4 regions of the Micromonospora sp. NPDC005220 genome follow, and region 1 is predicted to be linked to each of the others. Evidence: riboswitches for the same ligand, from Rfam matches in the RefSeq annotation. Region 1 holds a riboswitch; each other region holds the start of a gene.

Evidence for each region. Region 1 has a riboswitch for cyclic di-AMP ahead of ABZU52_RS16030 (hypothetical protein). Riboswitches for the same ligand answer to the same signal wherever they lie in the genome.
Region 2: linked by a shared signal. The riboswitch ahead of ABZU52_RS23875 (hypothetical protein) and the one ahead of ABZU52_RS16030 (hypothetical protein) in region 1 are both predicted to bind cyclic di-AMP.
Region 3: linked by a shared signal. The riboswitch ahead of ABZU52_RS09680 (C39 family peptidase) and the one ahead of ABZU52_RS16030 (hypothetical protein) in region 1 are both predicted to bind cyclic di-AMP.
Region 4: linked by a shared signal. The riboswitch ahead of ABZU52_RS07440 (NlpC/P60 family protein) and the one ahead of ABZU52_RS16030 (hypothetical protein) in region 1 are both predicted to bind cyclic di-AMP.

The regions. Positions count from the first base shown of each region.
Region 1 is NZ_JBEXHP010000036.1:12,783-21,320, reverse strand. Features, by position in the region: gene ABZU52_RS16060 (heavy metal translocating P-type ATPase) at 1-1,138, opposite strand, end outside; gene ABZU52_RS16055 (hypothetical protein) at 1,151-2,095, opposite strand; gene ABZU52_RS16050 (copper ion binding protein) at 2,109-2,318, opposite strand; gene ABZU52_RS16045 (metal-sensitive transcriptional regulator) at 2,414-2,710, shown strand; gene ABZU52_RS16040 (copper-translocating P-type ATPase) at 2,717-4,714, opposite strand; gene ABZU52_RS16035 (YibE/F family protein) at 5,074-6,444, shown strand; cyclic di-AMP (ydaO/yuaA leader) riboswitch at 6,611-6,742, shown strand; gene ABZU52_RS16030 (hypothetical protein) at 6,746-7,765, shown strand; gene ABZU52_RS16025 (carbonic anhydrase) at 7,823-8,538, opposite strand, start outside.
Region 2 is NZ_JBEXHP010000080.1:974-9,511, forward strand. Features, by position in the region: gene ABZU52_RS23855 (STAS domain-containing protein) at 312-674, shown strand; gene ABZU52_RS23860 (hypothetical protein) at 693-833, opposite strand; gene ABZU52_RS23865 (SRPBCC family protein) at 922-1,386, shown strand; gene ABZU52_RS23870 (hypothetical protein) at 1,392-1,877, opposite strand; gene ABZU52_RS23875 (hypothetical protein) at 2,020-3,033, opposite strand; cyclic di-AMP (ydaO/yuaA leader) riboswitch at 3,090-3,221, opposite strand; gene ABZU52_RS23880 (cation diffusion facilitator family transporter) at 3,339-4,256, opposite strand; gene ABZU52_RS23885 (AAA family ATPase) at 4,364-6,481, opposite strand; gene ABZU52_RS23890 (alpha/beta hydrolase) at 6,590-7,537, opposite strand; gene ABZU52_RS23895 (carbonic anhydrase) at 7,707-8,333, shown strand; gene ABZU52_RS23900 (hypothetical protein) at 8,412-8,538, opposite strand, start outside.
Region 3 is NZ_JBEXHP010000015.1:1,504-10,041, reverse strand. Features, by position in the region: gene ABZU52_RS09710 (hypothetical protein) at 1-350, shown strand, start outside; gene pseI (pseudaminic acid synthase) at 541-1,593, opposite strand; gene ABZU52_RS09700 (glycosyltransferase) at 1,722-2,885, opposite strand; gene ABZU52_RS09695 (acyltransferase) at 3,185-4,438, shown strand; gene ABZU52_RS09690 (hypothetical protein) at 4,531-4,950, shown strand; gene ABZU52_RS09685 (hypothetical protein) at 5,083-5,853, shown strand; cyclic di-AMP (ydaO/yuaA leader) riboswitch at 6,138-6,279, shown strand; gene ABZU52_RS09680 (C39 family peptidase) at 6,513-7,355, shown strand; gene ABZU52_RS09675 (alpha/beta fold hydrolase) at 7,492-8,238, shown strand; gene ABZU52_RS09670 (CDP-glycerol glycerophosphotransferase family protein) at 8,244-8,538, opposite strand, start outside.
Region 4 is NZ_JBEXHP010000011.1:194-5,718, reverse strand. Features, by position in the region: gene ABZU52_RS07450 (NlpC/P60 family protein) at 1-869, shown strand, start outside; gene ABZU52_RS07445 (peptidoglycan recognition family protein) at 925-2,907, opposite strand; cyclic di-AMP (ydaO/yuaA leader) riboswitch at 3,143-3,278, shown strand; gene ABZU52_RS07440 (NlpC/P60 family protein) at 3,292-4,332, shown strand; gene dcd (dCTP deaminase) at 4,400-4,978, opposite strand; gene ABZU52_RS07430 (pyridoxamine 5'-phosphate oxidase family protein) at 5,078-5,525, shown strand, end outside.

The sequences.
Region 1 (8,538 bases):
GACCGGCCCCGGTGCCGAGCCACCAGCCGAGCGTGCCGACAGCGAGGGTGATGACGATCGGCACGAAGACCCCGGAGATCCGGTCCGCCAGCCGCTGCACGGCCGCCTTGCCGCTCTGCGCCTGCTCGACCAGATCGGCCATCCGGGCGAGCTGGGTGTCCGCGCCGACCCGGGTGGCGGTGACGATCAACCGCCCGCCCGCGTTGATCGTCGCGCCGACCACCGCATCGCCCGGGGCGACCTCGACCGGCACCGACTCACCGGTGAGCATGCTGGCGTCGACCGCCGAGGTGCCCTCGTCGACCACCCCGTCGGTGGCGATCTTCTCCCCGGGTCGGACCACGAACCGGTCACCGACGACGAGCCGGTCCACCGGGATCAGCGTCTCCACGCCGTCGCGCAGCACCGCCACGTCCTTGGCGCCGAGGTCGAGCAGGGCGCGCAGGGCGGCGCCGGCGGTGCGCTTGGACCGGGCCTCGAAGTAGCGACCGGCCAGGATGAACACGGTGACCCCGGCGGCGGCCTCCAGGTAGATGTTGCCGGCGCCGTCGGTCCGGGTGATGTCGAAGCGGAACGGGTGCGTCATCCCCGGCATCCCCGCGTCACCGAGGAAGAGCGCCCAGAGCGACCAGCCGAACGCGGCCAGGGTGCCGAGCGACACCAGCGTGTCCATGGTGGCCGCACCGTGCCGCAGGTTCGTCCAGGCGGCCCGGTGGAACGGCAGCCCACCCCAGACCACCACCGGGGCGGCCAGGGTCAGCGACAGCCACTGCCAGTAGTCGAACTGCCAGGCCGGGACCATGGCCAGCAGGACCACCGGCACGCTCAGGGCCACCGACACCCAGAGCCGGGTACGCGGACCCCGCAACGGGTCCACCGGGGGTTCCGCGCTGGGCGGGGCCGGCAGCGCCGCCGTGTAGCCGGTCTTCTGCACGGTCCCGATCAGGTCGTCCGGCGTGACGCCGTCGGCGTACCGGACGGTCGCCTTCTCGGTGGCGTAGTTGACGGTGGCGCTCACCCCGTCCATCCGGTTGAGCTTCTTCTCGATCCGGGCGGCGCACGCGGCGCAGGTCATCCCGCCGATCGCGAGTTCGATCCGGTTCGGCGCCTCGGGCAGCGGTCTGCTGGTGGTGGTCATCGTCTGGTCCCGTCAGTTGTGTCCGTGCCCGGGGGTGCCGTGGTCGGCCCCGCCGGTCGGCGCGGGTCCGCTCGGGGTGGGGGCGGCTCCGGTCGGGGTAGCGCCAGCGACCACTGTGAACTCGGCGGTGTGCACCCGCCCGCCGTGCTGAAAGTCGAGGTAAAGCCGGTAGCTGCCGGCCGAGGGCACCTCGGCGAGGAAGGTGACGGCCGGACCGGGCCGGGTGCGCCCATCGCCCGGCGTCCCGTCCGGGTGCACGTGCAGGTACGCCAGATCGCCCCGGCGCAGTGCCACCAGGTGCCCGTACGCGCCCAGGTAGGGCTCCAGGTCGGTGACCGGCTGCCCGTCCCGGCTGACGGTCAGTGTCAGCGATGACGTGCGGCCGGGCTGCGGCGTGCCGGTCACTGTGACCGTGTAGCCGTCGACGGTGGTGCTGGTCGCCGGGGCGGGCAACGGCCGTTCGGTCAGCTCGCCGGGGACGGTCACGTCCACGCCGAGGGTCAGCGGTTCACCCCCGGTCGGGGTGAAGTCGGCGAACGCCCGCCACTGCCCGGGGCCGGTCAGCGGGGTGTCGACCCGCCAGGTGCCGTCCGGGGCCAGGTCGGGGTGGACGTGGCGGAAGCCGGAGAGGTCCCGGCGGGCGACGATCAGGTGCATCGTCTTGTCGTGTGCCACCTCGTACCGGGTGACCGGGCGGCCGTCCGGGCCGGCGATCCGGAAGGCGAACTCGTCGGCCGGGGCGTCGACCGGTTCGAGGGTGTAGCCGCGTTCGGAGACGAGCAGGCCGCCGGGGAACCGGTCGGCCGTCCCGCCGTGCTCGTCCGTCGCCGGGGAGGCGTCGTCGTGCCGGCTCTCGGCGACCGGTGCGCTGTCGACGACCCGGCCGACCCCGTACGTCGCGCTGAAGACCGCCGCCAGGCCGACGGCGAACCCAGCCAGTTTCGTCACGGTGCGCATGCCGGCCCGCCGATCACGCGTCGACGAGGTCGTAACCGGCCTCGTCGACGGCGGCCCGGACAACCGCGGTGTCCAGTGGCTGATCGCTGCTGACGGTGACCCGGCCGGCGGCGAGGTCGACCTGGACGTCACGCACGCCCGCGATGGCGCCGACCTCGGCGCTCACCGCGCTGACGCAGTGCCCACAGGTCATGCCCTGCACCTGGTACGTCGTGTTGACCATCGGTTCGTCTCCTTTTCCGTACCGGTACCCCGTGGGGGTATCCGAGCAGGATAGGACCGTACCATACCCCCTGGGGGTACGCTATCCTGGTCGACATGACCGCTCCCACCCCGATCCGCGGATACACCGCCAGCAAGGACCAGCTGCTCGCGCGGCTCCGCCGCGTCGAGGGGCAGGTCCGGGGCATCGAGAAGATGGTCGACGACGACCGCTACTGCATCGACGTGCTCACCCAGATCTCCGCCATCCAGGCCGCCCTCGACAAGGTGGCCCTCGGGCTGCTCGACGGGCACGCCCGGCACTGCATGCACGAGGGCGCCGCCGAAGGCCGGGCCGACGAGATGGCCAACGAGATGATGGCGGCTGTCGGCCGGCTCATGAAGCGCGGCTGACCGCCCTCAGTCCGGCGCGGGGTCGAGACGAACCCTGCGCAGCAACTGCGCGTTGAGCGCCACCACGATGGTGGACGCCGACATCAGCACCGCGGCCACCGCCGGGCTCAACGCCACACCGGCCCGGGCCAGCACCCCGGCGGCCAGCGGCAGCGCCACCACGTTGTAGCCGGCCGCCCAGGCCAGGTTCTGTCGCATCTTCCGGTACGACGCCCGGGACAACCGGACCACGGCACCCACCCCACGCGGGTCCGAGGACGCCAGCACCACCCCGGCGGACTCGATCGCCACATCGGTGCCCGCGCCGATCGCGATGCCCACGTCCGCCCGGGCCAGCGCCGGCGCGTCGTTCACCCCGTCGCCGACCATCGCCACCACCAGCCCCCGCCGCTGGAGCTCAGCGACCCGATCGTCCTTCTCCGCTGGCAGCACCTCGGCGAAGACCTCGTCGACTCCGGGCCGGAAGCCGAGTTCGGCGGCGACCGCATCGGCCACCGGCCGCGCGTCACCGGTGATCATGGCGATGGTCCGCACGCCCTCGGCGCGCAGTTCGTCGACGGCGCGCCGGGCCTCCGGACGCACCTCGTCGGCCAACGCGAACGCACCGAGCACGGCCTCCGGCAGCCGCACCAGGTACAGCACCGCGGCACCCCGCGCCGACCACCGCCCGGTCACCTCCTCCAGCTCCGCCGGCAGCGACAAGCCCAGCTCCCGCAGCAGCGCCGGCCCGCCCACCGCGTACTCCGTACCGTCGATGGTCGCCTGCACACCGCGGCCCGGCAGCGACCGGAACCCGGCGGCCCGGGCCGGGCCGACCCGCCCGGCGGCCGCCACGATCGCCCGGGCCAACGGATGTTCGCTCTCCGACTCGACGCCGGCCGCGATCCGCAGCACCTCGTCCGGCTCGACGCCGGGCGCCGTCACCAGGTCGGTCACCCCGTGCTCACCCCGGGTCAGCGTGCCGGTCTTGTCGAAGAGCACCGCGCCGACGGTCCGCATCCGCTCCAACGCCAACCGGTCCTTGACCAGGATCCCGGACCGCGCGGCGAGGGCGGTGGAGAGCGCGACGACCAGCGGGATGGCGAGGCCCAGCGCGTGCGGGCAGGCAATCACCAGAACGGTGACCGCACGGACCACCGCCTCGTCCGGCCGACCGAGCGCGGTCCACACCAGCACGGTCAGCACAGCGGTGCCGGTGGCCACGTAGAACAGCGCGGCGGCGAACCGGTCGGCCAACAGTTGGGCCCGGCCGCCGGACCCCTGTGCCTGCGCGACCATCCGCTGGATGCCGGCCAGGGCGGTCTGCTCACCCAACGCCTCGACCCGCACCCGGATCGCCGAGTCGGTGGCGACGGTGCCGGCCACCACCCGGTCACCGGTCGATCGGGCGACCGGTCGCGACTCGCCAGTGATCATTGATTCGTCCAGCTCGGCGGCCCCGTCGACGACCCGGCCGTCCGCCGGCACCCGACCCCCCGGCCGGACCAGCACCACGTCCCCGATCCGCAGACCGGTCACCGGCACCGCCTCGACGCGCCCGTCCGCCACCACCCGTTCGGCCTCGTCCGGCAGCAGCGCGGCCAGCGCCGCCAGCGCTCCCCGGGCCTGCCCGATGGCCTTCATCTCCTGCCAGTGCCCGAGCAGCATGATGGTGACCAGCGCGGCCAACTCCCACCAGAAATCCAGGTCGAAGGCGCCGACGCTGGTCGCCAGGGACGCGGTGTAGGCGACGGTGATCGCCATCGCGACCAGCAGCATCATCCCGGGCGCCCGGTCCCGCACCTCCCGGACCGCACCGACCAGGAACGGCCAACCGCCCCACCAGAACACCACCGAGCCGAGCACCGGACCCACCCAGGACCGACCGGGAACGTTTCCGGCCAGGCCCAGCTGATCCGACACGAGATGGCTGGTCAGCACCACCGGGATGGTCAACACCAGGCAGACCCAGAACCGGCGGCGGAACATCGCCGGATCGTGCCCGGCGTGCTTGTCGTGCGGCATGGGTCCGGCGCGGCGCTGGTGGTCGGGGTCGGACGGTGACGAAGCGGGCATGGCTCCAACATGCCGCCCCGGGGACCGCCGCGCGGGCGGTTCGGCCGCGACACTCCGCCACGACCTGCAGCCCCCGGACGGGCTGGCTAGCATCTCCACGATGGCCCTCCGTATGCCGCTGCACAGTCGGGCACTGGCGCCGCCACCACGTGGCGTCGTCGCCGGCCGACCGGGCCGAGCACTGACCGTCCGTGATCAAGCGGTCGTCAGGCAGCGATCCGCCCCGCCATCCGCCGCGTTTCCACCGCAACGGTGAACCGCCCGGCCCGCTGACCCGTACCCCGCACCGGATCGTTGGGAGTCTCGCCTTGGGTTCCGACCACACCCGCCCGGCTCCGTCCGCCCCGCCGAGGGTGCGACGGATCCTCGTCGTGACGGTGGTACCCCTCTTCGTCGCCACCGTGCTCGCCGCGGTGCTGCTCTGGCCGCGCGGCGGGTCACCGCAGACCGATGGCGGCGCGGACGTGCCGCGCTACCCCGGCACCGTCACCCGGGTGGTGAGCGAGCCGTGCCCGCCGGCGCCGTCGGCCCCCGAGGGCACCCCGAGCATCGGCGACGGACGGTGCGGCACTGTCGACGTCCGGGTGGACGACGGGCCGACCGCCGGCCAGCAGGTGCAGACGCCGGTGCCGGACGGACCCGGCGCACCCCGGGTCGAGGTCGGCGACGAGGTCATCCTGGTCGAGCTGGCCGATCCGGTCGATCCCACCACCAGCAACTGGAACATCGCCGAGCACCAGCGCGGCACCCCGATGCTGTGGCTGGCGGTGGTCTTCGCGGCCGCGATCGTGGCGTTCGGTCGGTGGCGGGGTCTGGCCGCGCTCGCCGGGCTGGCCGCCAGCTTCGCCATCCTGCTCACCTTCGTGCTGCCGGGCATCGGCGCCGGCAGGTCACCACTGTTGGTGGCGGTGGTCGGCGCGGCCCTGATCATGTTCGTGGTGCTCTATCTGACGCACGGGGTCACCGCACAGACCTCGGTAGCGGTGCTCGGCACCCTGGGCAGCCTGGTGCTGACCGGCGTGCTGGCCACCATCGCCACGGCCGCGACCCACCTCACCGGCTTCGGCAGCGAGGACGCCACCACCCTGTCGATGTTCCAGGGCGACGTGGACCTGCGCGGTCTGCTGCTCGCCGGGATCATCATCGGCTCGCTCGGGGTGCTCGACGACGTGACGGTCACCCAGGCGGCCACCGTCACCGAGCTGGCGAACGCCAACCCCGGGCTGACCCGCTTGCAGCTCTACCGGGCGGCCACCCGGGTCGGCCGTGCGCACATCGCCTCCACTGTCAACACCATCGTGCTGGCGTACGCGGGCGCGTCACTACCCCTGCTGCTCCTGCTCACCGCCGACTCGCGACCGATCGGGCAGATCCTCACCAGTGAGTTCCTCGCCCAGGAGATCGTCCGCAGCGCGGTCGCCACCCTCGGTCTGATCGCCGCCGTGCCGCTGACCACCGGGCTGGCCGCGGTGGTGACCGCCGCCGGGCGCACCGACGCCACGTCGTCCGTCGACGCTCCCGCCGCGCGCCCCCAGCCGGACCGCACCGAGGCGCTGGCCGCACTCATCGCACCGCGAACGGCCGGCTCCGGCGAGCCGGACCAGCCGCGGGCCGCACCCCCACCCGAGGCCACCGACCGGTGGCCGGAGTCGAACAGGAGCACGGATACGGCATGGTGACACTCCTCAGCGTGACCAGATCGGGCATCCACCCTGAGAACCACGTCACTGGTCACTCAACGTTATGGCGAAATGACGCTTTTGGTCGGCATCCAGGCGTAGCTCAGCCGGTCGACTCTCGGGTAACCTCGCTGCCGGTCACCGATGAAGGCGCGAAGCGGCGCCTGCGGTGCCACCGCCCAATCGCCAACCGGCGAGCCGGGGACCCAGGTACGTGGGGTGAATCCGCGTCAGCGGTAGGGGCCACTTCCGCCCCGAACCCGTCAGCTAACCCGGTCGGCGGTCGACGGAAGGAAACATTGTGACGGCACCCCTACGCCGCTGGTTGACACCCGTGGTGGCCGTGATCGCCGCACTGACCGTGCTCGCCGGGCCCCTCCCGGCACATGCCGCCCCGACGAACCCCACACCGTCCGGGCACGAGGAGGACGGCGAGCCCAAGCTGCTCAACGACGTCATCGAGCAGGCCAACCGCGACTACTCCGCCGCCAAGTCCAAGCTGGACAAATCCAAGAAGCGGCAGAGCGAGTTGGCGGCCGAGGTCGACCGGGCCAACGCCGACCTGGCCGCGCTGGCCCCGCAGGTCGGGCAGATCGCCGCCCAGGCATACCGGACCGGCCGGATCGGCGCGATCGCGATGCTGCTGGAGAGCGACGCCCCCGACTCGTTCGTCCAGCGCGCCGCGGTGCTCGACGAGATGAACATGGTCAACGAGAAGAAGCTCTCCGAGGTCAACGTGGTGAAGGCCCGCGCCGAGCAGGCCAAGCTGGCCCTCGACACGGAGGTTCGGGAGCAGCAGAAGCAGACCGCCCTGATGGCGAAGCGGAAGAGCGAGGCCGACAAGGCCCTCTCCCTCGTCGGCGGTAAGGGCTTCACCGGCGGCCTGGTGGACGCCACCTCCCCGGTCGCGAAGATCGGCCCGGGTCGCACGGCCGACGGCGACTGGAAGCCCCAGTCGTGCAGCGAGAACGACCCCACCACGTCCGGCTGCATCACCCCCCGCACGCTGCACGCGTACAAGGAGGTCAAGCGGGCCGGCTTCAACCGGTTCGTCGGCTGCTACCGCCCCGGCGGGCCGTGGGAGCACCCGAAGGGCCGCGCCTGCGACTGGTCGCTACAGAAGAGCGGCTTCTCTCCGTGGCACAACGAGGACACCCGCACGTACGGCAACAACGTCGCCGCGTTCCTCATCCGTAACGCCGACCGGCTCGGCATCTACTACGTGATCTGGAACCGGCAGATCTGGTTCCCGGCCACCGGCTGGAGTTCGTACAGCGGGCCGTCGAACCACACCGACCACGTCCACATGTCGCTGCTCTGACCCCGCACGATCCCCGTCGAGGGCCGTTCCGCGTGTCGCGGAGCGGCCCTCGTCGCGTCAGACGGTGGCGGCCGCGGCCGAGTCGCTCGACTCGGGCGATCCGGTCCGGGTGTCCGGCGTCGCGAAGCCAGCCGGCACGGCGGCCACCTGGCGCACCGCTCCGGCGGCCAGCCGGTAGGACACCCCCACCACCGCGCACCGACCCTGCGCCACCTCTTCGGCCAGCACCGGGGACTGCCCGAGCAACGTCTCGACGGTCTGTGCGATGTGGATGTCGATGATGCCGTCGATGTCGTCCACACCCTCGGCGTCGGCCCGGCGCAGGCTGGGCAGCACCGCGTCGACCACCGCGCGCAGGTGGCCACCCGGTGCGGTACCGGTCGCGGCGGACTCCCGGGCGGCCTGCACGGCACCGCACGAGTCGTGACCGAGCACCACCACCAGCGGAGTGCCGAGCACGGTCACCGCGTACTCGACGCTGCCGAGCACCTCGGGGCCGGCGGTGTGCCCGGCCGTACGAACCACGAACAGGTCGCCCAGCCCCCGGTCGAAGATGATCTCGGCGGCCAGCCGGGAGTCGGAGCAGCCGACGATCACCGCGAACGGGTGTTGCCCGTCGGCCACGGCGGCCCGGCGCCCGGCATCCTGGTTGGGGTGCCGCGGGGCGCCACCGACGAAGCGTCGGTTGCCGGCGATCAGCTCGGCGTACGCCAGGGCGGGCTCGCTGAGCGCGGACTCCCGGTCGGTGGTCCGCTGCGAACCCGGCTGGCCGC
Region 2 (8,538 bases), on a different contig from region 1:
GGACGGCGGTGGGCGACACGCCGACGGCACACGGGGCAGTCGGATGACCTCGGCCGGTTGCCGGGTGCGTCGGGTGCGGCCCGCTACCCTGGTTCGGCGGCGCGTCGGTCACGACCGATCGTCGATGATCAGATAACGAAAAGTCTTGAGTAATCAGATACTGAAAAGTGCGGATATGGGTGGCTTTGTGGGCCCGGATCCGTGAATTGCTCATCCCGAGGGGTGGCGACCGAGGCCGTCGGAGGAATACTCTCGGTCGCGGCCCGCGTACTGATGAGGCGCCCGGGGGACGGGCGGGTGGAGGTGCTCGCGTGAGCCTGTCGATCGTGAAGTCGGTTCTGTCCGGTGGTGTCGTGGAGATCGCCCCACGGGGCGAGATCGACGTCGACACCGCGTACGAGGTGCGCGAAGCGATCGCGGAGGTGCTGGCCAAGGGCCGCCCGCTGCGCATCGAGCTGAACATGAGGTTGGTCACCTTCATCGACTCGGTCGGCATCAGCGCCATGGTGGCCGGCTTCCAGACGGCCGAGGTCAGCGACGTCAAGCTGGTGGTCACCGAGCCGAGCCGGTTCGTGCACCGACAGCTCTGGGTGACCGGCCTGCTCGGCCTCTTCGGTGCCCCGGAGCCCTACTTCGCCGGCGCGGCCACTCCCGAGGTGCTGCCCGGCGCCTGAGCGCGCCGGACGTCCTCGTCAGAGCTGCTCGTCCAGGCCGTCCAGGTCGATGTCGGTCGCGTCGGTGACCGCCCGGATGGCCGTCACCGACGCGTACCCCGCTGCCAGCAGCGCCACGTCCGTGCCGGGCTGTGCGGCCTGCCCCGGCTCTCGCCGCACCCCGCGCAGCTGCCCGGGCGTCCGTCGGGCGTTGCCAGCCAGACATCGGTACGGGACGATCGGGCGACCAACGACGGCAGGAGACGGTGTGCTCAGCAGCGATACCTTCAGCTACACCGTTCAGGCCCGGTGCTCACCCGCCGAGGCGGCCGCGCTGCTCAGCGACCTGACCCGGCAGGGTGAGCTGCATCCGCTGATCGTCCGGGTCCGCCGGGTGCCGCCCCGGCCCGGCGCCCAGGCCAGCTACACGATCAACGACCGGTTGGCGGCCGGGCCGCTGCGCTTCCGAACCACCTACCAGGCGGACGTGCTGATCAGCGAGGCCGACGAGATCGTCATGGTGGCCCGCCAGTGGCCGGCCACCACGGTGCGCAACCACACCCGTCTGGGCGCCGAGCCGGATGGCCTGGTCCGCATCGACGTGGAGATCACGCTGACCGCGCCGACGCCGCTGTTCCGCTACGCGTTTCGCCAGGCCCGAGCCGCCCACCTGGCCCTCGCCACCCGGCTGGGCGCGGCCCTCGACCGCAGCAACAACCCACCGCCCCCCTGACCGCCTCACGCCGCTGCCGGCCCCCGTGGCCGAGCCCGTCGGCCCCACGGCTTGTAGGTGGAGAGCACCGTCGCGATGATCATCAGGCTGGTCGACACCGCCGGCGCGATGACCAGGTCGGCGCGATCCCGGGCGGGCAGGGCGGCGCCGACCGCTCCGGCGTGGCGCAGGTTCGGGGTGAGCAGGAACAGCACCAGCCCGACCATCACCGTGGTGAGCACGAGCTTGACCAGCACCCAGCGGTAGCGCAGCAGACCCCAGGGGGTGAGCAGCGAACTGGCGACTCCGATCAGCCAGACCAGGACGCTCAGCGGCGCGAACAGCACCGTGCCGACCAGGGTCATGACCGGATAGACCACCCCCGGGTCGGCGCCCCGCTGCACGGCGATGCCGAGGGTGAGCAGCACCAGGTCGGCGCCGAGCCAGCCCAGCGAGGTGACCAGGTGCAGAGTGAGCAGCGCTTTGCGGGTGGCGGGTCGGATCCGAGGCATACCGCGATGCTGCCCGCCGGCTCCGGCCGGGTCGTCCGACGAGCGACGACATCAGGGGTACGCCCGACGACGTAGCCCGGCCCCGGACGCACGTGATGCCTGTGAGTCATCACGATGACTCACAGGCATCACCACGTGTGGGTCAGTAGACCGACAGGTGTACGTGGTTGGTGTGGTCGGTGGACGGGGTGCCCTGCGCCCCGCTGTACGACTTCCACCCGCTGCTGGGCAGCCAGATCTGCCTGTACCAGATCACATAGAGCACGGCGAGTCGGTCCGCGTTGCGGATGAAGTACGCGGCCAGGTTGTTGCCGTAGGTCTTGTCGCCGCCGGTGGCGTTCCCGCCGAAGCCGCCCTTCTGCGCCGCGAAGTCGCAGGCCCGGCCCTTCGGGTGTTCACCGGAGCCGCTGGGGCGGTGGCACGAGACGTACCGGGTGAAGCCCGCCGCCTTGGCCTGGTTGAGCGCGTGCAGGGTGCGCGGGGTGATGCAGCCGTTGGCCGGCGTGGGGTCGTTCACGCTGCACGACTCGGAAGGCCAGGAGCCGTCGGAGTTGCGCGGCGCGGCCGTCGCGTTGGCGGTGGAGGTGCCCCGGTTGGAGCCGGTGTCGGCGGTGGTCTGCGGCTTGGCCGTGGTGGCCACGCTCAGGGCCCGCTCGGCCTGCTCCTTGCGCTTGGCCATCACCGCGACCTGCTTGCGCTGCTCGATGATCTCGCCGTCCAGCGCGACCCGGGTGCGGTTGGCCTTGTCCTTGCTGTTCAGCAGGTCGCGCAGCACCCGGTCCTCGTTGGCGGCCACCGCGTCCAGTGCGGCCGCCCGGTCCATGAAGCCTTCCGGGGTGTTGCTGTTGAGCAACGCCGACATCGCGCCGAGCCGCCCGGTGCGGTACGCCACCTCGGCGATCGCGCCGACCTTGCCGTTGCGCTGGTCGATCTCGCCCTCGATGGTCTTCAGCTGGGTGGCGAGCTGCTGCTGCCGTTGTACGGAGGTGTCCAGGGCGCGTTTCGCGTCCAGGTAGCCCTTGCTGGCCGCCTCGAGTTGGGCGCGCAACGTCGGGGTGCCGCCCTCCTCGTCGGAGTCGGGTGCGGCGGCCCGCAGGCCGGTCGGGGGAGCGGCCGAGGCGGTGCCGGCCGGAAGCGCGACGCCGAGGGCGAACATCGCGACGATCAGGGCCGCCAGTCTGGCGGCGGGCGGTCGTGCTGGTGCCACTGCGCATGTCCTTCCGTCAGCCGCCGACCGGGTTAGCTGACGGGTTCGGGACGGAAGATCCCTACCGCTGACGCGGATACACCCCAGGAACATGGTTCCCCGGTTCGCCCAGTTGGGCGATTAGGCGGCGACCACCACCGGCGCCGGGAGGCGCCGCCTGGTGGAGGCCGGGACCGAGCCTACCGGTGCCAGTGGGGCGGCTGCAGCCGATGTGACGGACGGTGCGGGCGTCGGCACGGTAAATGACGGTGCCGTCACCATTCGATGGAGCCGCACGCTCCGGGGGCGGCCCCGGGCTCGATCTGCAACGTGGCGTGCTCGATGCGGAAGTCGTCGTGCAGGGCGGTACGCGCCGCGGTGAGCACCGCGCCGACCTCCGCGCCGGGTGCCATGGTCAGGTGCGCGGAGGCCACCTCCATGCCCGAGGTGAGCGTCCAGACGTGCAGGTCGTGCACCTCGACGACGCCGGGAACGGCGGCCAGCCGGTCGTGCACGGCGGTCACCTGGAGGTGCTCCGGGGCGGCCTGCACCAGGATGCGGATGGCGGCTCGGGCCAACCGCCAGGTACGCGGCAGGATGAACACGCCGATGGCGACCGCGACCAGAGGGTCCGCCCACCACCAGTCGGTGACGGTGATGAGCAGCGCCGCGCCGATGACGCCGACCGAGCCGAGCAGGTCGCCGAGCACCTCCAGGTAGGCGCCCTGGAGGTTGATGCTCTCCCGGGCCCCGGCGCGGAGCAGGGCGAAGGCGATGATGTTCGCGAGCAGACCGAGCACGGCCACCGCGAGCATCGGGCCGGCGATGACCTGGTGCGGGTCGCCGAAACGGCGGATCGCCTCGATCACCACGTAGATCGCGACGCCGGAGAGCAGGACGGCGTTGGCCAGCGCGGCGAGCACCTCGAGTCGGTAGAGCCCGAAGGTGCGCTGCGGGTCGCCGGTGGCCCGCCGGGTCGCCGTGATCGCGGCGAGCGCCATCCCGATGCCGAGCACGTCGGTGAACATGTGCCCGGCGTCGGAGAGCAGGGCGAGCGAGTTGGTGTGCAGGGCGACCACCGCCTCCACCACCATCAGGGTGGCGAGCAGCCCGAATGCCGCCCAGAGGCGACCTTTGTGCTGCTGTGCGGCATTGGCGACGGACCCGTGGTGGTGGTCATGACCTGCGCCCACGAGAACCACCTTCCGCCGCTGGTCGGGACCCGGTCAAATGTATGCTCACATCGCTATGTGTGCAAGTGTATGGGCTGCGTCTCCCTACCGGGGGCGGTCCGCGCCCGTCAGCCCGTCGGGTCGATCGTGGTGAGCCGCTGGGTGGCCCGGGAGAGCGCCACGTACAGGGTGCGTACCCCGGCACCCGGATCCGCCCGGATCTCGCTCGGGGCGACCAGCACCACCCCGTCGTACTCCATGCCCTTGGCCTCCAGGCTGGTCACCACCTGCAACCTCGGCGCGGCGAGCGCGCCGAGCCAACCGGCGACCTCGTCCCGGCGGGGGACCGGCGTGATCACGCCGACCGTGCCCTCCACCTCGGCCAGCAGGCCGGCGGCGGCCTGCACGGTCGCGGCCTCCAACCCCGTCGCCGGCACCACCAGCTCGACCGGCTCGACCCCGGTGGAGCGGACGGCTGTCGGCAGCGGCAGGTCCGGGTAGAGCCGACGGATCTCCGCCGCCGCCACCGCGAAGATCTCCGCCGAGTTGCGGTAGTTGGTGGTGAGCGTGAAGTCGTGTCGCTTGCGCCGGCCCAGCGCCTGGTCGCGGGCTCGGGTCAGCTCCTCCGGATCGCCGGTCCACGCGGTCTGCGCGGGGTCGCCCACCACGGTCCAGGAGGCCAGCCGGCCGCGTCGACCGATCATCCGCCACTGCATCGGCGAGACGTCCTGCGCCTCGTCCACCACCACGTGCGCGTAGTCCCGGTAGTCCTCCGGGCGCTCCCGGGCCGCCGCGCGGGCGGCCCGCTGCCGTTCGCCGAGGGTGCTCAACTCGCGGACGCCACCGGCGAGCTGGAACGGATCGCGTCGCGCGCGGGCCGGCTGCGCGGGCTTACCGAGCAGCGCGTCCAACTCGTCCAGCAGCGCCACGTCGGCGATGGTCAGCCCGGCCGAGTCCAGGTTCCGGTACGCGGCGTTGAGCAGCCGGATCTCCGCCGAGGAGAGGATTCCCCCGGCGTAGCGGCGCAGCCGGTCCGGCTGCGCCAGCCAGCCGAGCACGTGCCGGGGGTGCAGCCGAGGCCACCACTCCTTGAGAAACTCCCGGAACTCCGGCCGCTCGGCGATCTCCGCCTCGAAGGCCGGCTGCTCCGGCAGCCGACCGCTGCTCAACTCACGGGCCTGCGCCCAGAGCGCGGCGAACACCCCGTCGAAACCCGCCCGGCGCACCTCGTTGCGTCGCGCGCCGCGGTGCAGCGCCCGGTCCCGGATCCGGTCCAGCGCGGCCCGGTCCAGCCGCAGCAGCGTGCCCCGGTAGAGCAGCCGCAGCTCACCCGGGCCGCCCGGCACCGCGTCGCGCACCGCCCGCTCCAGCACTCGGCGCATCCGCAGCGAACCCTTCACCGCCGCCACCTCGGGCGGGTCGGGGCGGGTCGCGGGCGTCCCCGGGAAGAGGGTGCCCAGCGAGTGCAGGGTCGCGGTGTCCTCACCGAGCGACGGCAGCACCGAGCCGATGTACTCGACGAAGACCGACGACGGGCCGACCACCAGGATGCCGCCGCCGGCGTACCGGCTGCGGTCGGAGTAGAGCAGGAACGCGGCCCGGTGCAGGGCGACCGCGGTCTTGCCGGTGCCGGGGCCGCCCGCGACGATCGTCACCCCGGAGCCGGGTGAGCGGATCGCCTCGTCCTGCTCGCGTTGGATGGTCGCCACGATGTCGCGCATGCCCCGGCCGGTGGCCTTGGACAGGGTGGCCAGCAACGCGCCGTCACCGACGACAGTCATCCCCTCCGGGGCGGCGGTCGGGTCCAGCAGGTCGTCCTCGATGCGGGTGACCCGCTCGGCGCGGGACTGGATGGTGCGACGCCGCACCACGTCCAGCGGCTGCGCCGGGGTGGCCTGGTAGAAGGCGGCGGCGGCCGGCGCGCGCCAGTCGACGACCAGCGTGCGGGCGTCCTCGTCGCGGATTCCGAGTCGCCCGACGTGCAGCACCTGACGGTCGCGCAGGTCCAGCCGACCGAAGACCAGCCCCTCGTGCTCGGCGTCCAGGGTGTGCCGCCGCTGCGCCGCGTGGAAGACCATCGCGTCGCGCTCGACCAGGGCGCCGTGCGTGCCCACCCGCGCCATCCGGTAGCCGTCACGCTCGGCGCGGACGGCCGACTGCCGCAGCTCGGCCAGTCGGGCGTACACCCGGTCGAGGTGCCGTTGCTCGACGGCGATCTCCTGCTCCAGGCCGGTCTGGTCGGTCAACGCACGCTCCTTCAAGGGTCGCCGGCAGGCGGCGGGAACCGCGCGGGCCAACCGCAGAAGGGTACGGCCCCGGGCCTGACCCGCCGCGCCCGAGGTGCGCGAACGTGCTCAGGCACCCGTCCCGGCGGGGGTCGTGTCCCGTCGTTTCGGCGTCGTTCCGGCGAGCACCCGCCGCAGCACGCCGGTGAGCGCGGCGTTCACCTCGTCCGGCCGCTCCATCATCAGCATGTGCCCGGCACCCGGGCAGACGGTCAGCTCGGTGGCCGGCAGAGCCGCCGCGATCGACTCGGCGCACGGTGGTGGGGTCAGCCGGTCCCGGTCGCCGACCAGGGCGGCGGCCGGCAGGTGGGCCAACGCGGCGAGGGTGTCCAGTCGGTGCTGGGTGCCGATGGAGGCGCGGAACCCGCCGATCGAGCGCAGCGAGGCGCGAGCCACCGCCGACGTCACCAGACGGATGTCGGCCGGCTCGCAGCGGTCACCGAAGAGCATCCACCGGATGCTCGGTTGCAGCGCGTTCAGCAGTGCCCGGGGCGCCCGCCACGAGCCACACCGGGCCAGCACACCGGCGCCGGTCGTCTCGGCCAGCCGGATCAGCCGGGCGATCCGCGGCGAGAGCCCGTAGACGGTGTGCGTGTGCCCCTCGGCGGTGGTCGAGACGAAGACCAGGCCGGCGGTACGGGCGGCGAAGTGCGCGGGGTGGCGGTGGGCGTACTCCATGATCGTCATGCCGCCCATCGAGTGCCCGACCAGCACCACCGGGCCTCTCGGCGCGACGGCGTCGATCACCGCGGCCAGGTCGTCACCCAACTGGGCCAGGGTGGCCGTGGGCAGCGCCATGCAGCTGGATCGGCCGTGCCCCCGCGCGTCGTAGGCGACCACCCGCACCGCATCGCCGAACGGCGCCGCGGTGAGCGCGTCGACCTGCCGGTGCCAGGCCCGTCCGTCCAGCGTCCAGCCGTGCAGCAGGATGGCGGTGACCTGGGCGTCCGCCGGACCCGTCGCCTCGACGTTGAGCCGTACGCCGTCCGGCAGACCGACCTCGAACCGCTCCGGCATCGCCACCTCCCCAGGGCCGCCCAGTACCACCGGCACCGGGATACCCGGCGGTAACACCGGCTACCCGCCAGGACACCACGCCAATCGCGCTGCGGCGAACATTCCCGACCTCGCCCGTGCGCGACGGCGGCGGGCCAAGCTGAACGGCATGGGGTCGTCGGGAGCGCCCATGGGCGCGGCGTCGGGGTCGGGGCGGCAGGCCGGCGGTACGCCCCGCGCCGCGCTCGCCGATCTGCTCGCCGGTAATCGGCGGTTCGTCAGCGGCCGGCCGGTGCACGGACACGACGTCACTGCCGCGGCGGCCGCCGCCTCCGGCGACCAGCAGCCGTACGCCGTGGTGCTCGGCTGCATCGACTCCCGGGTGCCGTTGGAGGCGATCTTCGACCAGACGTTCGGCGCGATCTGCGTGATCCGTACCGGGGGGCACGTGCTCGATCGCGCCGTCTGCGGCTCGATCGAGTACGTGGTCGGCCAGCTCGGCGTACCGCTGGTGATGGTCCTCGGCCACGAGCGGTGCGGCGCGGTGGACGCCACGGTCGAGGCGCTGCGCACCGGGCAGCGTCCCGGGGGGTCTCTGGCGCACCTGGTGGACGAGATCGCCCCGGCGGTCACCGAGGCGGGGATCGACGATCCGGCGGTGCTGCCGCTGGCGATCCGCCGACACGTCCGGCGCACGGTGCACACCCTGCGCGAGGACGACCTGCTGGCCGGGCCGGTAACCGCCGGCCGGGTGGCCGTGGTCGGCGGGCTCTACGACCTGGCCACCGGCGAGGTCGCCCTGCTCGATCCAGGCTGACCCGACCCCCCGGACATGCGAAACCGCCCGCCGGGAACTCCCAGCGGGCGGTTTCAGATGATGCGGTGGGGGAGGGGCTCAGCCCTCGAAGACGCCGGCCGCGACCAGGCGCTTCTCGGTGGCCTCCCAGCCGTCGCCCGGGTGGGCGGCAGCCAGGTTGTTGATCTCCGCACGGATCTTGGCGGCGTGGCCGGCGGCGGCCAGC
Region 3 (8,538 bases), on a different contig from region 1:
CCGATGCGGTCACCCGCAGCCACCTCGACGACGGACGGTGCGTCGGCTGGTACGGCCCACCGGCACCCGGCTGGCGGGTGGCCATCGACGCGGAACGCGCGAACGCTCCGGTGCCCCCGGCGCTGGCCCGCCGGTTCGGCGTGCGGGACTTCTGGGCCCGGTGGACCCGCGCCGAGTGCTGCTGCAAGCTGGCCGACGTGCCCGTGGCGGTCTGGTGGCGCCGCCACGGCCTGAGCAATCCGGCCGACGGATCGGCGGTCTGGCGGACCCTCGCGGTGGCCGACCTGGTGGTCACCGTCGGCTTCGCCCCCGACGCCCGTGGCGCCGCAGTCGGCGACTGTTCCCTGTAGAGCCGCCCCAGCCCCTCCGCGCCCCGCGCCCTCCGCGCCCCGCGCCCTCCGCGCCCCGCACCGGTCGATCATGGAGTTGTGGTGCCTAACAAAGCAGACACTGGGGGTCTAAACGCCCACCACAAGTGCATGATCGACAAGGGTGGGCCGGGGCGCGGGCAGAAGTTGCCCCGCGGACCCCGGCTGCCGGTTAGATCTGGTTCCAGGTCAGGGGGGTGCCGCGGGGGACGTCGGTGGCGAAGGTGCGGCCCAGCACCCGGTCGATCTCCACCGGGGCCAGCCCGCCGGCCGGCCGGATCGAGCGGACGTTCCGCGCGGTCACCGGGTCGCCGGCCCGGACGTCCTCGACCACAAAGAGCGAGCGGCGGAACCGCAGCCCCTCCTTCTCGGCCGGGGTGGGGCCGATCGCGGTGCCGCCCAGAGCCGCGTATGCCCGGCCGGACTCGGCGACCAGGGCGGTCAGCTCCGCCGGGTTCAGCGAGAAGTCCGAGTCCACGCCGCCGTCGGCCCGGTCCAGCGTCACGTGCTTCTCGATGAAGCAGGCGCCGAGCGCCACCGAGGCGACCGCCACTCCGATGCCGGGCGTGTGGTCGGAGAGCCCGACCGGCACGTCGAACGCACCGGCCAGCACCGGCAGCCGGCGCAGGTTGCTGTCGGCCGGCGGCGCCGGGTAGGACGCGGTGCAGGCCAGCAGGACGATGCCCGCCGCGCCGCCGTCGCGGGCGGTGCGCACCGCGGCGTCGATCTCGGCGACCGTCGCCATTCCGGTGGAGATCACCATCGGCTTGCCGGTGCTGGCCACCAGCCGGATCAGCGGCAGGTCGACCAGCTCCGACGAGGCGATCTTGTACGCGGGCGCGTCCAGCGACTCCAGCAGCTCCACGGCGGTCGCGTCGAACGGCGACGAGAAGACGGTCAGGCCCCGCTCGCGGGCCCGCTCGAAGATCGGGGCGTGCCACTCGTACGGGGTGTGCGCGCGCTCGTAGAGGCGGTACAGGTTTTCCCCGCCCCACAGCTCGTGCCCGCTGGAGATCCGGAACGCCGGGGTGTCGACGTCGATGGTGATCGTGTCCGGCCGGTACGTCTGGAGCTTGAGCGCGTGCGCTCCGCTCTCGGCCACCGCGTCGACGATGGCCAGCGCCCGGAACAGATCGCCGTTGTGGTTGCCGGACATCTCGGCGACCACGAACGGTCGTTCCCCGGCACCGACCGCGTGCGGTCCGATCTTGATTGTCGCCGTCATTCCGACCTCTGCTCAGGTACGCCCGCACAGGCGTGCGGTGGTGCTGTCGTCATCCACCCGGCGGGCGGACGACCTGGAAAACGAGGGCGCCGGGAGCCGCCCCGGCTCTCGGCGTGCGGTGCGGCCGATCACGGCAGCCGGCCAGCGGCCAGCGCGTCACGCCGCTCCGGCGCGAGTCCACCGTCGCGGGTCGGCGCGGCGCCCGCCCCTCGCCCCGGGTCCTCGTCGGCGGGGAGCGACCCGCTGTCGGCGTCACCCACCGGGCCGGGCCGACGCAGGCGACCAGCCACCCGGTGGGCCTGGCGCAGCGCCGAGTACGCCAACCAGTCGCCCCGGCTGACGAGGCGGTGCTTGAGCCCGGTCACGCCCGGCGGGAGCGGGTAGCCGCCGGTGGGCAGGTACCGACGGTAGTGCGCGGCGGCCCGGTGGAAGAAGTCGCGTCGCAGGTGTGGGTGCAGTCGGCCGTCGTTGCCCACCACCACCAGATAGTGGTTGATCATCAGCTCGAACAGTTCGGCCCGCAGCCGCTCGTCCGGGTGCTTCCGGGCGACCCAGTCCATCAGCCGCTCGTACTGGGCGAAGGCGTCGAAGTGCCGGCCGCTGCGGGTGGAGGTGATAGCGCCCTGGCGGCCCTGGCGGTACAGGTAGCAGACCCGGTCCAGCACGGAGATCTTCTCGGCCCCGATCAGCAGGGGGTGGCTGAACGGGATGTCCTCGTACCAGCCGGGGAAGAACCGCAGCTCCAGCTCGTCCATGAAGCCCCGGCGGACCACCTTGTTCCAGGCGGTGTGCTGCACCCGCAGCAGCTGCGGCCGGTCGGCCAGCCGGGTGACGCCGGGAATCCCGCGCAGCAGCGGGCTGCTCGCGTCGACCTCCCGCCGGCCGTCCTCGCGCACCCGCAGGTGGTCGAGCATCAGCACGTCGGGCTGGTGCTGGCGCAGCCGGTCCAGCACCGCCGCGATCGTGCCCGGCGGCAACCAGTCGTCACTGTCGACGAACCAGACGTACCGGCCGGCGGCCACGTCGAGCCCGGCGTTGCGGGCCAGCCCCAGACCCACGTTGCTGTCCAGGTGCACGACGCGGACGCCGTCGCGGCCGACCGCGTACGCGCGCAGCATGTCGCCGCAGCCGTCCGGGGAGGCGTCGTCGACGGCGATCAGCTCGACCGCGTCCGACTCGCCCGCCGGGATGTCGGCCCGGATCGACTCGAGGCACTGGTACAGGTACGCCTCGACGCCGTACACGGGCACGACGATGCTCAGCAGCGGTGCGTGCGTCGGCTCATTGACCACGTCCGCCACCTTCGACGACCCGGGTGGCCGGCCCCGGAACCTGACGTTGCCGCCGATGGTGGAATCTCTGAACTCCCGCCCAGCGGAAGGTAAACGCCGGCCGGCTGGCGATTCCCCGGCCGGGGCACCGCGGGCTGGTGGGGCGGGTGGGACGCGTCCGGTTCACCCAGGAGTGACCCGGTAGGGTGCCTCGGTGCGGCCCTGCCGGGCCGTCGTGGGCGTCGCCGTCGCGCCGTCCGACGCCGCGCCGAGGAGGAGACGACCGTGCTGGTGACCCTGCCGAGCGTCGGGATCCCGGCATGACGGCGAGCGCCGCCGCGGTGCCGGCCGTCCGCCCCGCGTCCGCCCCGCCCCGGCTGCCCTCGCTGACCGGGCTGCGCTGGATCGCCGCCCTGCTGGTCTTCGGCTTCCACGCCGGCACCATGCGGATCATCGCCGAGCCGGACTACAAGGCCGTGGTCGACGCGCTGTTCACCCTCGGCCTCTCCGGGGTGCAGTTCTTCTTCATCCTCAGCGGTTTCGTGCTGGTCTGGTCGGCCCGCGCGGGCGACTCCCGGCGTACCTTCTGGCGGCGACGAATCGCCAAGATCTACCCGAACCACCTGGTGCTGTGGGCGGCGACGCTGGTGGTGGCCTGGTGGTTCGCCGACCCGGTGCTGCCGGCGGCCGCGCTGGAGAACCTGTTGCTGCTCCAGGCATGGGACCCGCGGCCGGGCTGGTTCTACAGCATCAACACCGTCAGCTGGTCGCTCTCCTGCGAGTTCTTCTTCTACCTCTGTCTACCGCTGGCGCTGCCGCTGCTGCGCCGGGCCCGGCCGAAGCTGCTCTGGGCGCTGATCGTCGTACTGCCGCTGCTGATCCTCGCGCTCTGGCCGGCGCAGGAGTTGGTGCCGGAGGTGAGTCGCTGGTGGTTCACCCAGATCTTCCCGCCGGTGCGGTCGCTGGAGTTCTGGTTGGGTGCGGTGGCGGCCGAGTTGATGCGCCGAGGGCTCTGGCGCGGTCCCGGTCTGACCGTGGCCAGCGGGATCTTCCTGGTCACCTGGGTGGCGGCCGCGCAGTGGATCCGGGCCGAGCTGTGGACCACGCTGCTCGCCGTCGCGTACCTGTTGGTGATCACCGCCGCCGCGGACGCGGACGTGCGGGGTCGCCGTTCGCCGTGGCGGTCCCGCCCGTTGATCTGGCTCGGTGAGGTGTCGTTCGCCTTCTACCTGGTGCACGTGCTGGTGATGACGAGCGTGCTGCGCTGGAGCGGAGCCTGGGGGACCGGCTTCGCGGGCTGGCGTGGCCCGGCCGTGGTGCTCGGCTTCCTGGTGGCGAACCTGATCCTCGCGGGGCTGCTGCACCGCTTCGTCGAGACCCCGATGATGCGCCGGCTCGCGCCGCGCCGTCCGGCCCGGCCGGCGCCCGTTCCCCGGCAACGCGCGGCTGGCCCGCGGGCCGTCGGCGACGACGAGGCGGGACAGCCTACGAGCGGCGCCCGAGGCAAGGCCGGCGGGACTGCGGACGAGGTCGGTCAGGCCGACGGCAGATCAACGTACGTCGACTCGCGCTGACATCGTCCACGCTGGTCAGCGGGGTCGGCGCGGCGTGATTCGACACGCCCGTGATCGGTGCGCCCGGGCCGGCGCGACGGTAGCGTGGGGACGTGCTTCCGGTCGCGTTCACCTGTCCGCTGTGGTGGGTGGCGCGCTGGGCGACGCGGGTGCTGACCAGCCTCGCCGTCGTCGCGGCCCTGGCGCTCGGCGCAGGGCCGGCCACGGCCGCCGTGCCGACCAGCCCGGTGCCAACGTCGAGCGCGGTGCCGGCCTCCGTCGCTGTCGGGCCGCTGCCGGCATCCTGCCGGCACGCCGAAGCGCAGGCTGTGGCGTGCTCGGCCCCGGCGATACCGCCGGAGGCCGCCGACGATTCGGTTCCGACCTGGTCGGTCGACGCGCCGGTGACGCTCCCCGGCGATCAGGGCACCATCGCCGACGTCGTTCTGCCGGTCCGCGCGGCCGAGTCCGACCGGTTGCCCCGCGTCGACCGTGCGAGCGGTCGGGCCTCCCGGGCCCCACCCCGGCGCTGAGCCACCGGGACGCCGTCCCGTCGCCGCGCCCTGTCGACCCACCCACGTCCTCACCCGCCGACCCGTGGCCCGCCGTGGCCCGCCGGTCGGCGCGGCTCCCCATCGCACTGCTCTCTCCCCGAGGTGCCGACCATGGAGACCGTTGTCTTCTACCAGTTCGTGACCGAGGTGCCGCGGGCCGCCGCCATCTGGTCGACGCTGTTCCTGTTGACCCTGGGCCTGCTCACCGTGCTGGCCGCCCGCCCCGAACGGGCCCGGCCCACCGACGATCCGCCACCGGCCGCGCCCACCGCTCGGGAGTCGGCCGCCGCCGAGGCCGCCGACAGGCGCCGCTACGCCGAGGAGGTCGCCGTCGCCGCCGCCGGCGCGGCGACGACAGCCAAGCGGCGACGCGCCGCCTGGCTGACCGCCCAGGAGCAGTTGGAGCGGGCCTGGGCCGGGTACGACGAGGCGGACACCGCCGCGCGTCGCTTCGCGGGCGCCGGGGCGTTGCCGACCCCGCACACCCCGCACACCCCGGCCGAGTACGCCGCCCGGGAACGCTATCTGCACCGGGCGGCGATGGCGGCGTACTGGCGGGGCGACCTGACCATGGCGCAGCTCGGCGACGTGTTCGGGCATCGGCGCGGCTGGGATCCCCGGCGCCACCCGGTCGAGCAGGAGGTGCTGATCAGCCGGGTGATCCGGGATGCGCGGCTGGCCGACTACCAGGTGGCCGTCGCCCGTGAGCGGGCCGCCTGGCGGGACGCGGAGTTGGCCGCCGAGTCGGCTCGTACCCTCGACGAGGAGGCGTACGCGGCGGCGGCCCGGCTGCGCCCGACCCCGGTGCCCGCGCGCCGGGCGATGGCCGGGGCGTTGCGTCCCGCCGTGGTGGCGCTGTGGCGCCCGGCCCGGGCGGGTTGAGCCCGATCTGTTATGTGAGCCCGGTCACGCGTTTGCGGAATCGGACGTCCGACGCGATCAGCCTCATTGTTCCCGCGATTGTGGTCGCGTCTTTTGTCGCCTGTCCGGTTGTCGCCCGCAGGCGTCGGCGTAACCGGTTGTCCCATCGAGTCACATCATCGGCAATACGCGCAGAAATTGTCGCGCCGATTAGGGTTTACGCAGGTGAACCTGGCTTGGCAGGGCGCGGAGCCGCCAGTACTGTCGTCCTGTCCGATGCGGTAACCGATCGCAAGAGGCGACGCCGCATCGACCCGCTTAATCGTGATCAACGAACCGGGGACCCATCAGTAAGTCCGGGGTGAATCCGCGAGCCACGGCCCGCGGTAGGGCGATCTTCCCGCCCGAATCCGTCAGCTAACCCGGTAGGCGGTGTCGGAAGGAGTCAACTCCTCGTGCAGCACCTTTCCACCCCTCGGTTGTTCCCTCGCCTCCACGGCGCGGCGATGCACCCGCTCATTCGTCCAGTGACGGTGAGCTGACCCCCCGGGTCATCGCCTTTCCCGCCCGGCCCCGCCGGGCGTTCCCCTGAGCGGTTCACCATCCGCGGACCACAGTCCGCGTGCTGGCGCCTGCCCGGATACCGGTCCGGCCCCGGTGTGCCGCTCTCCCCCCGATCCGTGGAGGACCCCGTGAAGCACACCCTGAAGCGTCAGCTCCGCCGCCTCGCCACCGAGCGCCCGTACCAGATCGTTGCCGCGTCCGCCGCAGCCCTCGCGATCGCCACCACCACCGGCGCCCTGCTCACCACGGCCGACGACGCCCCGGCCGGCCAGCGCACCGCGACCACTGTCGCCGAGATGCGCAGCGACGTCGCCCGCAGCGAGGTTCGGGACGCGTCCCCCTCGGCCAGCGCCGCGCCGACCACCGCCGCCCCAGCCAGCAGCGCCGCGTCCCCCGCCGCCAAGGCCAGCAGCAACCCGGACCTGACCCGTAAGCCGACGCCGCCGAAGCCGCCCGCGACGAAGGTGCTCGACTACGACTACGAGGCGCAGAACACCTACTACAACTGCGGCCCGGCGGCCACCCGCAACGCGCTCAGCGCCGCCGGCATCGACCGCACCCAGGAGGAGCTCGGCGCCGAACTGGGCACCACCGAGATGGGCACCAACTCGGCCGAGGACACCACCCGGGTGCTCAACGCCGAGGTGAAGGGCTCCCCGTACCAGACCCGGATGTTCCCCGGTGCGCCCAGCCCGGCACAGATGGACCGCCTCCAGGCCGACGTCGTGAAGGCCATCACCGACGGCCGGGGCGTGGTGGCAAACGTCGTCGGGGACGCCACCGACACCGACGGCGGTTGGCACTCCTACGGCGGCGGTCACTACATCGCCGTCGTGGGCTACAAGGACAACGGTCGCACCGTGCGGATCGCCGACTCGGCGAACCCGGCCGACCCGTCGTACTGGATCACCACGATCGACCTGGCCAACTGGATCACCAGCCGGGGCTACTCCGCCTGACCCGGGCACCCTGACCGCCGCGGGCGCCGTCCCCCACAAGGGGCCGGCGCCCGCGGCGTCTCTGTACGCGGCGGCCGGGCTGCGCCGGTCATCGACGACTCTCGTACCCGGCCGTGAACCGTGGGAGACTGCGGCCGTGGTGGAGAAATCGGGTGGACACGCTGGTCGAAGGCCGGTTCTGCTGCTGTTGCACGGCATGGGGGCGACCGGGGACGTGTGGTTGCCCTGGGCGCCGTACCTCGAACAGCACTGGCCCGGGCGCTGGCTGGCACCGGACCTCGCCGGTCACGGCTGGGCGCCGCCCCTTCCGTCGTACTCTTTCGCGGGTTTCGCCCAGCGGCTCACCCAGGCCCTCGGTCCCGACGACCGGCTGGTCGTGCTCGGGCACTCGCTGGGTGGGGTCGTCGGCCTGGCACTGGCCGCCCGCGACGCCGGGATGCCGGTGGACGCGGTGGTCGGGCTGGGGATCAAGGCACAGTGGACAGCCGCGGAGCTGAGCCGTGCCGCCGAGGTCGCCGCCCGCCCGGTGAGCTGGTTCGCCAGCCGCACCGAGGCGGCTCGCCGCTACCTGCGGGTCTCCGGACTGGTCGGCCTGGTTGCACCGGACCACCCGGTGGTGAACGCCGGGCTGCGCCAGGTGGACGGCCGGTGGCGCCTCGCCATGGACCCGACAGCCTTCGCCGTCGGCGAACCGGACCTGGCCGCGCTGCTGGCGGCGACCGACGTGCCGGTGGTGCTGGCGCGCGGGGAGAACGACCCGATGGTCACCGACGAACAACTGAAGGAGTACGGCGTACCTGTCGCCACGCTGCCCGGCCTCGGGCACAACGCGCACGTGGAGGACCCGGCGGCGGTGCTGGCGCTGCTCGACCCGTACCGCTGAGCGGACTATGCCGGTGCGGACGCGGTAAGTGTCTCAGCCGGTGCCAGCTCCCGGCGGGCGGCGGTCAGGAACGCCTCGGCGTACGACTCGACCGGGAAGTCACCCAGGTAGCGGCGGCGGGTGGCCCAGCGGGCCTCGGCCAGCGGGTCGGTGTCCAGTAGCGCGGTCAGCACCTCGTCCACGTTGGACATGTCCCGGCGCAGCAGGTAACCCGACCCGGCCAGCGGGAACCGCTCCACGAACCGGTCGCCCTCGTCGCCCATGTCGGTCACCGCGTACGGCTTTCCGGAGTAGAGGAAG
Region 4 (5,525 bases), on a different contig from region 1:
CCGCGCCCACGGTCGACGAGATCGAGGCGCAGATCGACAAGAAGTGGGAGCAGTTGGAGCCCACCATCGAGCAGTACAACAAGGTTCGGGCGCAGCTGAAGGTCAACCGGCAGAAGTCGGCGGACCTGCAGAAGAAGATCGAGCCGCTGGCGCTGCAGAGCGAGATGGCGTTCAACCGGGTCGGTGATCTCGCCTCCCGCTACTACATCTCGGGCCCGTCGCACGACATCGGCGCGCTGCTGGTCAGCGCCAAGCCGGACACGCTCACCGAGCAGCTCACCATCCTCGACCGGCTCGCCTCGCAGGAGCGCAAGGAGGTCGAGGGTGTGCTGGCCGTGCGGGCCAAGTACGACGGCGAGAAGCAGAAGCTGGACGCGCTGATCGTCACCCAGACCAAGCAGCAGAACGAGCTGGCGGCCAAGAAGAAGCAGATCGACACCGAGATCAAGCAGCTCGAGGCGTCGATGCCCAAGACCACTGTGGTGACCGCGGCCTGCCCGACCATCAACGGAGTGGTCAGCGCGGCGGCCCGCACCGCGATCCGGACCGCGTGCGGCAAGGTCGGCAAGCCGTACGTCTGGGGCGCCACCGGCCCGAACTCGTTCGACTGCTCGGGGCTGACCCAGTACGCCTACAAGGCGGCCGGGATCTACCTCACCCACCACACCGGTGACCAGTGGAACGAGGGCAAGGCCGTCTCGCGCGCCGACGCCCGCCCCGGTGACCTGGTCTTCTTCTTCTCCGGCCTGAGTCATGTCGGGTTGTATCTGGGCAACAACCAGATGGTGCACGCGCCACGCGCCGGCAAACCGGTGCAGGTGTCCAGCATCACCACCATGCCCATCGCCGGGTTCCGCAGACCCGGCTGATCCACCTCGCGCGACACGACGGCCCCCGGTCACCGACCGGGGGCCGTCGTGGTTCTCAGCGAGGCGCGTCCACCGGGGACGGCAACAGCTGCACGTCGGCGAGGTCGACGTACATGATCCGGTGGCCGAACTGGATCTGCGCGTAGCGGTTTTTGCCGCGAATCACCGTCCAGTCACCGGGCGAGGAACCGTCGAACGTGCTGGCCCGGTAGTACTCGCCGGCCAGCACCGCGCCGACGGCGTACCGCTGCCCGGCGGCCAGGGTGTACTGCAACGGCGAGATCGCCTGGTAGGGCACCCCGTCCGGGTACGCCGACTGCTCCGGGTACGCCCGTCCGTAGACCGGGATGGTGGCCCGGCCGGGCTTCGGTGTGGCCACGACCCCGACGGTCCAGCTGGCGGTCGGCGCGGACGCCGGGTTGTGGAACCAGGCCCGCTGCCCGAGATACCAGATCGCCGTCCAGTCGCCCTGCCGCCCGGCCAGCGCGTATGTCTGCCCGGCGGATGCCCGGGCCCCGTGGTCCGACACGGCCATCGTGTTCGGGGTGCCGTCCGGGCGCAGCGCGATGTCGTTGACCAGCGGCGCGTCCGCGGCCGGTGCGCTCCGCAGCACCACCGCCGAGGAGCCGCGCGGCGCGCACGGCACGCCCACGGTGACGCAGTCGGTGAACGCCGGCCGGTTGGTGGCATAGGCCGGGTCGATCCGGACCAGCCCGGTGGCCGGGGTGCCGGTGTCCAGTCGGGGTGCGTGCAGCAGGTCGAAGTAGTGCGACCAGTCCCAGTACGGGCCCGGATCCCAGTGCATCCCCCGCACGGTCGAGGCTACGGTGCCGGGCACGTTGTCGTGGCCGATGATGTGCTGGCGGTCCAGTGGGATGCCCAGCCGCAGCGCCAGGTGCCGGACCAGCTTCGCCGAGGTCCGGTACATCGCCTCGGTGTACCAGGTGCCCTGCGCCGCGAAGCCCTCGTGCTCCAGCCCGATCGACTTCGCGTTGACGTACCAGTTGCCGGCGTGCCAGCCGACGTCAGTGGTCTTCACGTGCTGGGCGATGTGCCCGTCGACCGAACGCAGCGAGTAGTGCCAGCTCACGTAGGTCGGGTCCTGGACGAGTTGCAGGGTGGTCGCCCAACTCGCCTCGGTGTCGTGGATGACGATGTACTCGATCTTCTGCCGGGCGGGCCGGTCGGAGAGGTCGTGGTTGCCGTAGTCGCCGTCGCCGAACGCCTCGTAGGGGGCCGGGATCCACTCGCAGGAGATGGTGCGCGGGCACTCGACCCCGTCCGGGCGGGCCAGCCGGCGCAGGCCCAGCCGGTCCAACCAGGAACGCTCGGGCCGTACCGCACGGGCCGGCAGGGTTATCCGCTGACCGTCGTCGGTCATCCGGGACTGGTCCGCGCCGATGGTGGTGAAGACCTCCTCGGCGAAGGCCGCAGCGGCGTCGGCGCTGTCCGCGCCGGAGTAGCGGGCCACCGCGCCGTACCAGGCGGCCGGGTCGGTGTCCGCGCCCACCGGCGCGCCCAGATCCCGTTGGTACGCGCTCAGCAGCGCGGCCCCACCCCGGATGTTGAGGCCCGCGTCGGTGCGTAGCGCCTCGGGGGTGGCGCCGGTCAGCGTGGCGGCGGCGTCCACGGTCTGCAACGCGGCGGTGGGCGGGGCGGGGGCCTCGACCGGCCGGGGCGCGGGCAGCCGGGCGGGACGGGAGTCGTCGCCGCGTGGGTCCTCGACACCGGCGTCGTGGTGACCGCGCCCGGGTAGGGCGGCCACGTGCCGCGCGTCGGTCAGGTGCATCGGGCCGTAGCCGCCACTGGTGCTCGGTGTGCCGGCGTTGGTGTCCCAGCGCGACTCCAGGTAGGAGACGCCGAGCAGCACGACGGTCGGTACGCCGTACTCGGTGGCCGCGGCGGCGTACTGCTGCTGGCGGTCGGTGGTTGGCGCGGCGGCGGCCGGGCCGACGGAGAGTGGCGCCGTGGTCGCGGCGGCGACCACGGTGGCGGCGAGCAGGGCGCGCCAGCCGGCCGACAGGGTTGGATGGTGCATCGAACCCCCTAGATTCTCGCGGAGTGCGGTCAGGTCACCATCGCGCCGCCCGGGAGGTCAGGTCAATACCTTTCCATCTATCGAAGTCAGTGGAAAGAATTCTTCACACACTGTCGGTGACCTCGTCCAACCCGTACGGAGTGTCACGGCCGTTCGGGTTGCGGATCGGTAACAAGCGTCTCTACTCTGGTCATTTGTCGGCCCGACAGCAGCTCCGCCCAGCCCGGGCGGTAACGGACCGACACCGCCGAGTCGTTTCCGAGCGAACCGGGGACCCAGGTCCCTCGGGGTGAATCCGCAGCCACTGCGGTAGGGCGCCGACTTCCCGCCCGAACCCGTCAGCTAACCCGGTAGGCGGTCAGGAAGAAGGAGTACGGAACCCCGGTGGCACTCCATGCCCCGCGGCCGTCGTCCGACCGGTCGGCATCAGCCGGCCCGTCGTCGATCGTGCCGCGCCCACGCTGGTACCGCTTCACCACCGCACTCGCCGCGCTGGCCGGCGTCGCCGTCGTCCTGACCGGCAGTGCCACGGCGGCCCACGCCGACCCGTCGGTCACCGAGATCGAGCGCCAGATCGACGCCGACTGGAACAAGCTCGAACCGATCATCGAACGGCACAACGCCACCCGCACCGACCTCGCCGCGAAGCGCAAGCAGGCCGACGCGCTGGCCGCCCGCATCACCCCGCTGGAGCGCCAGGTCGACGCTGCGATGGACAAGGTCAGCGCGCTGGCCGTCCGCGCCTACATGGGTGAGAACGTCTCGACCGTCAACGCGGTGCTCGGCAGCCGATCGCCCAGCGAGGTGGTCGGCCAGCTGGAAATGCTCGACCGCTTCGCGCACAACCAGCAGAAGGACGTACGCCAGGTGGCCGACCTGCGCGACCAGTTGGCCGCGCAGAAGGCGCCGCTGGACGAGATGGTGGCCCAGCTGAGCCGCACCGAAGCCCAGTTGGCGGCGAAGAAGAAGCAGATCAACGAAGAGATCGACCGCCTGCAGAAGCTGCGCCTCAAGGTGTACGGCAGCGGTGGCGGTGGCCCGCTGCGCCCGGCGCCCTGCCCGGGTAGCTACCCCGGCGGCGCCGCGGGCACCGCTGTCAAGTTCGCCTGCGCGCAGATCGGCAAGCCCTACGTCTGGGGCGCCGAGGGTCCGAACTCGTACGACTGCTCCGGCCTCATGCTGGCCGCCTGGGCGAAGGCCGGCGTGTCGCTGCCGCACAACGCCGCCGCGCAGAGCCGCGTCACGAAGAACGTCAGCAGGGGCGACCTGCGCCCCGGCGACCTGGTCTTCTACTACAGCGACATCCACCACGTCGGCATGTACGTCGGTGGCGGCTGGGTGGTGCACGCCTCGCAGGCCGGTCAACCGGTCAAGATGAAAAAGGTCGACGACGGCCCGATCCACAGCTACGGCCGCCCGGGCTGACCCCGGGTGACGACAGGGCCCGCCGCGATCCGTCGCGGCGGGCCCTCGTCGTTCTCTGCGTCGTGCCTCAGCGGGTGGGCCAGGTGCGCCAGTGCTGCCAGGCGCGGCTCGGGGTCGGCCCCCGCTGGCCCTGGTAGCGCGAGCCGTAGACCACCGAGCCGTACGGGTGCTCGGCCGGCGAGGAGAGCCGGAAGATGCAGAGCTGCCCGATCTTCATGCCCGGCCACAGGGTGATCGGCAGGTTCGCCACGTTTGAGAGTTCCAGCGTCACGTGACCGGAGAAGCCCGGGTCGATGAAACCGGCGGTGGAGTGCGTGAGCAGCCCGAGCCGCCCCAGCGAACTCTTGCCCTCCAGGCGGCCGGCGAGTTGGTCACCCAGCGAGATGACCTCCAGCGTCGAGGCGAGCACGAACTCCCCCGGGTGCAGCACGAACGGCTCGCCATCGGGGACCTCGACCACCGAGGTCAGGTCGTCCTGCTGCATGGCGGGATCGATGTGGGTGTAGAGGTGGTTGTTGAAGACCCGGAACAGCCGGTCGAGTCGGACGTCGATGCTGGACGGTTGGACCAGGGTGGGCTCGAACGGCTCCAGGCCCAGCGTGCCGGCCTTGATCTCGGAGACCAGGTCGCGGTCGGAGAGCAGCATCGGACCACCATAGCCGCGTTGCCCAAAGTGGCCGGATTTGGTGCCGGTGACCAGCGCGTCGAGGTCGCTGCTCGTACATTTGTTCGATAGAATGCCCACATGGCTTCCTGGTCCGAATTCGCCGCCGACGAGCCCCGACTCGCCGACGGGATCCGCGTTCTCCTCCAGCAGTACGGGCCGGGCTTCGGCTATCTGGCCACGGTCCGTGCCGACGGCGGGCCCCGCGTCCATCCGGTCTCCCCGGTCATCACCGCCGAGGGGCTGTTCTGCTTCATCATCGACTCGCCCAAGCGCCGCGACCTGGAACGTGACGGCCGCTACGCGCTGCACTCGTTCCCGGCGGAAGAGAGCGACGACGAGGCTTACGTGGCGGGGCGCGCCCGTCCGGTGACCGATCCGGTCCGGGTGGCGCAACTGGCGCACAGCGCCCGCGCCGAGCCGCAGGTCGACTGGCGGCTCTTCGAGTTCACCGTCGACGTGGCGATGCTCACCCGCCGTGAGCAGCACATCGCGGGCGTTCCGGGCCTCGCGCCAGGTCGGCCGGCCG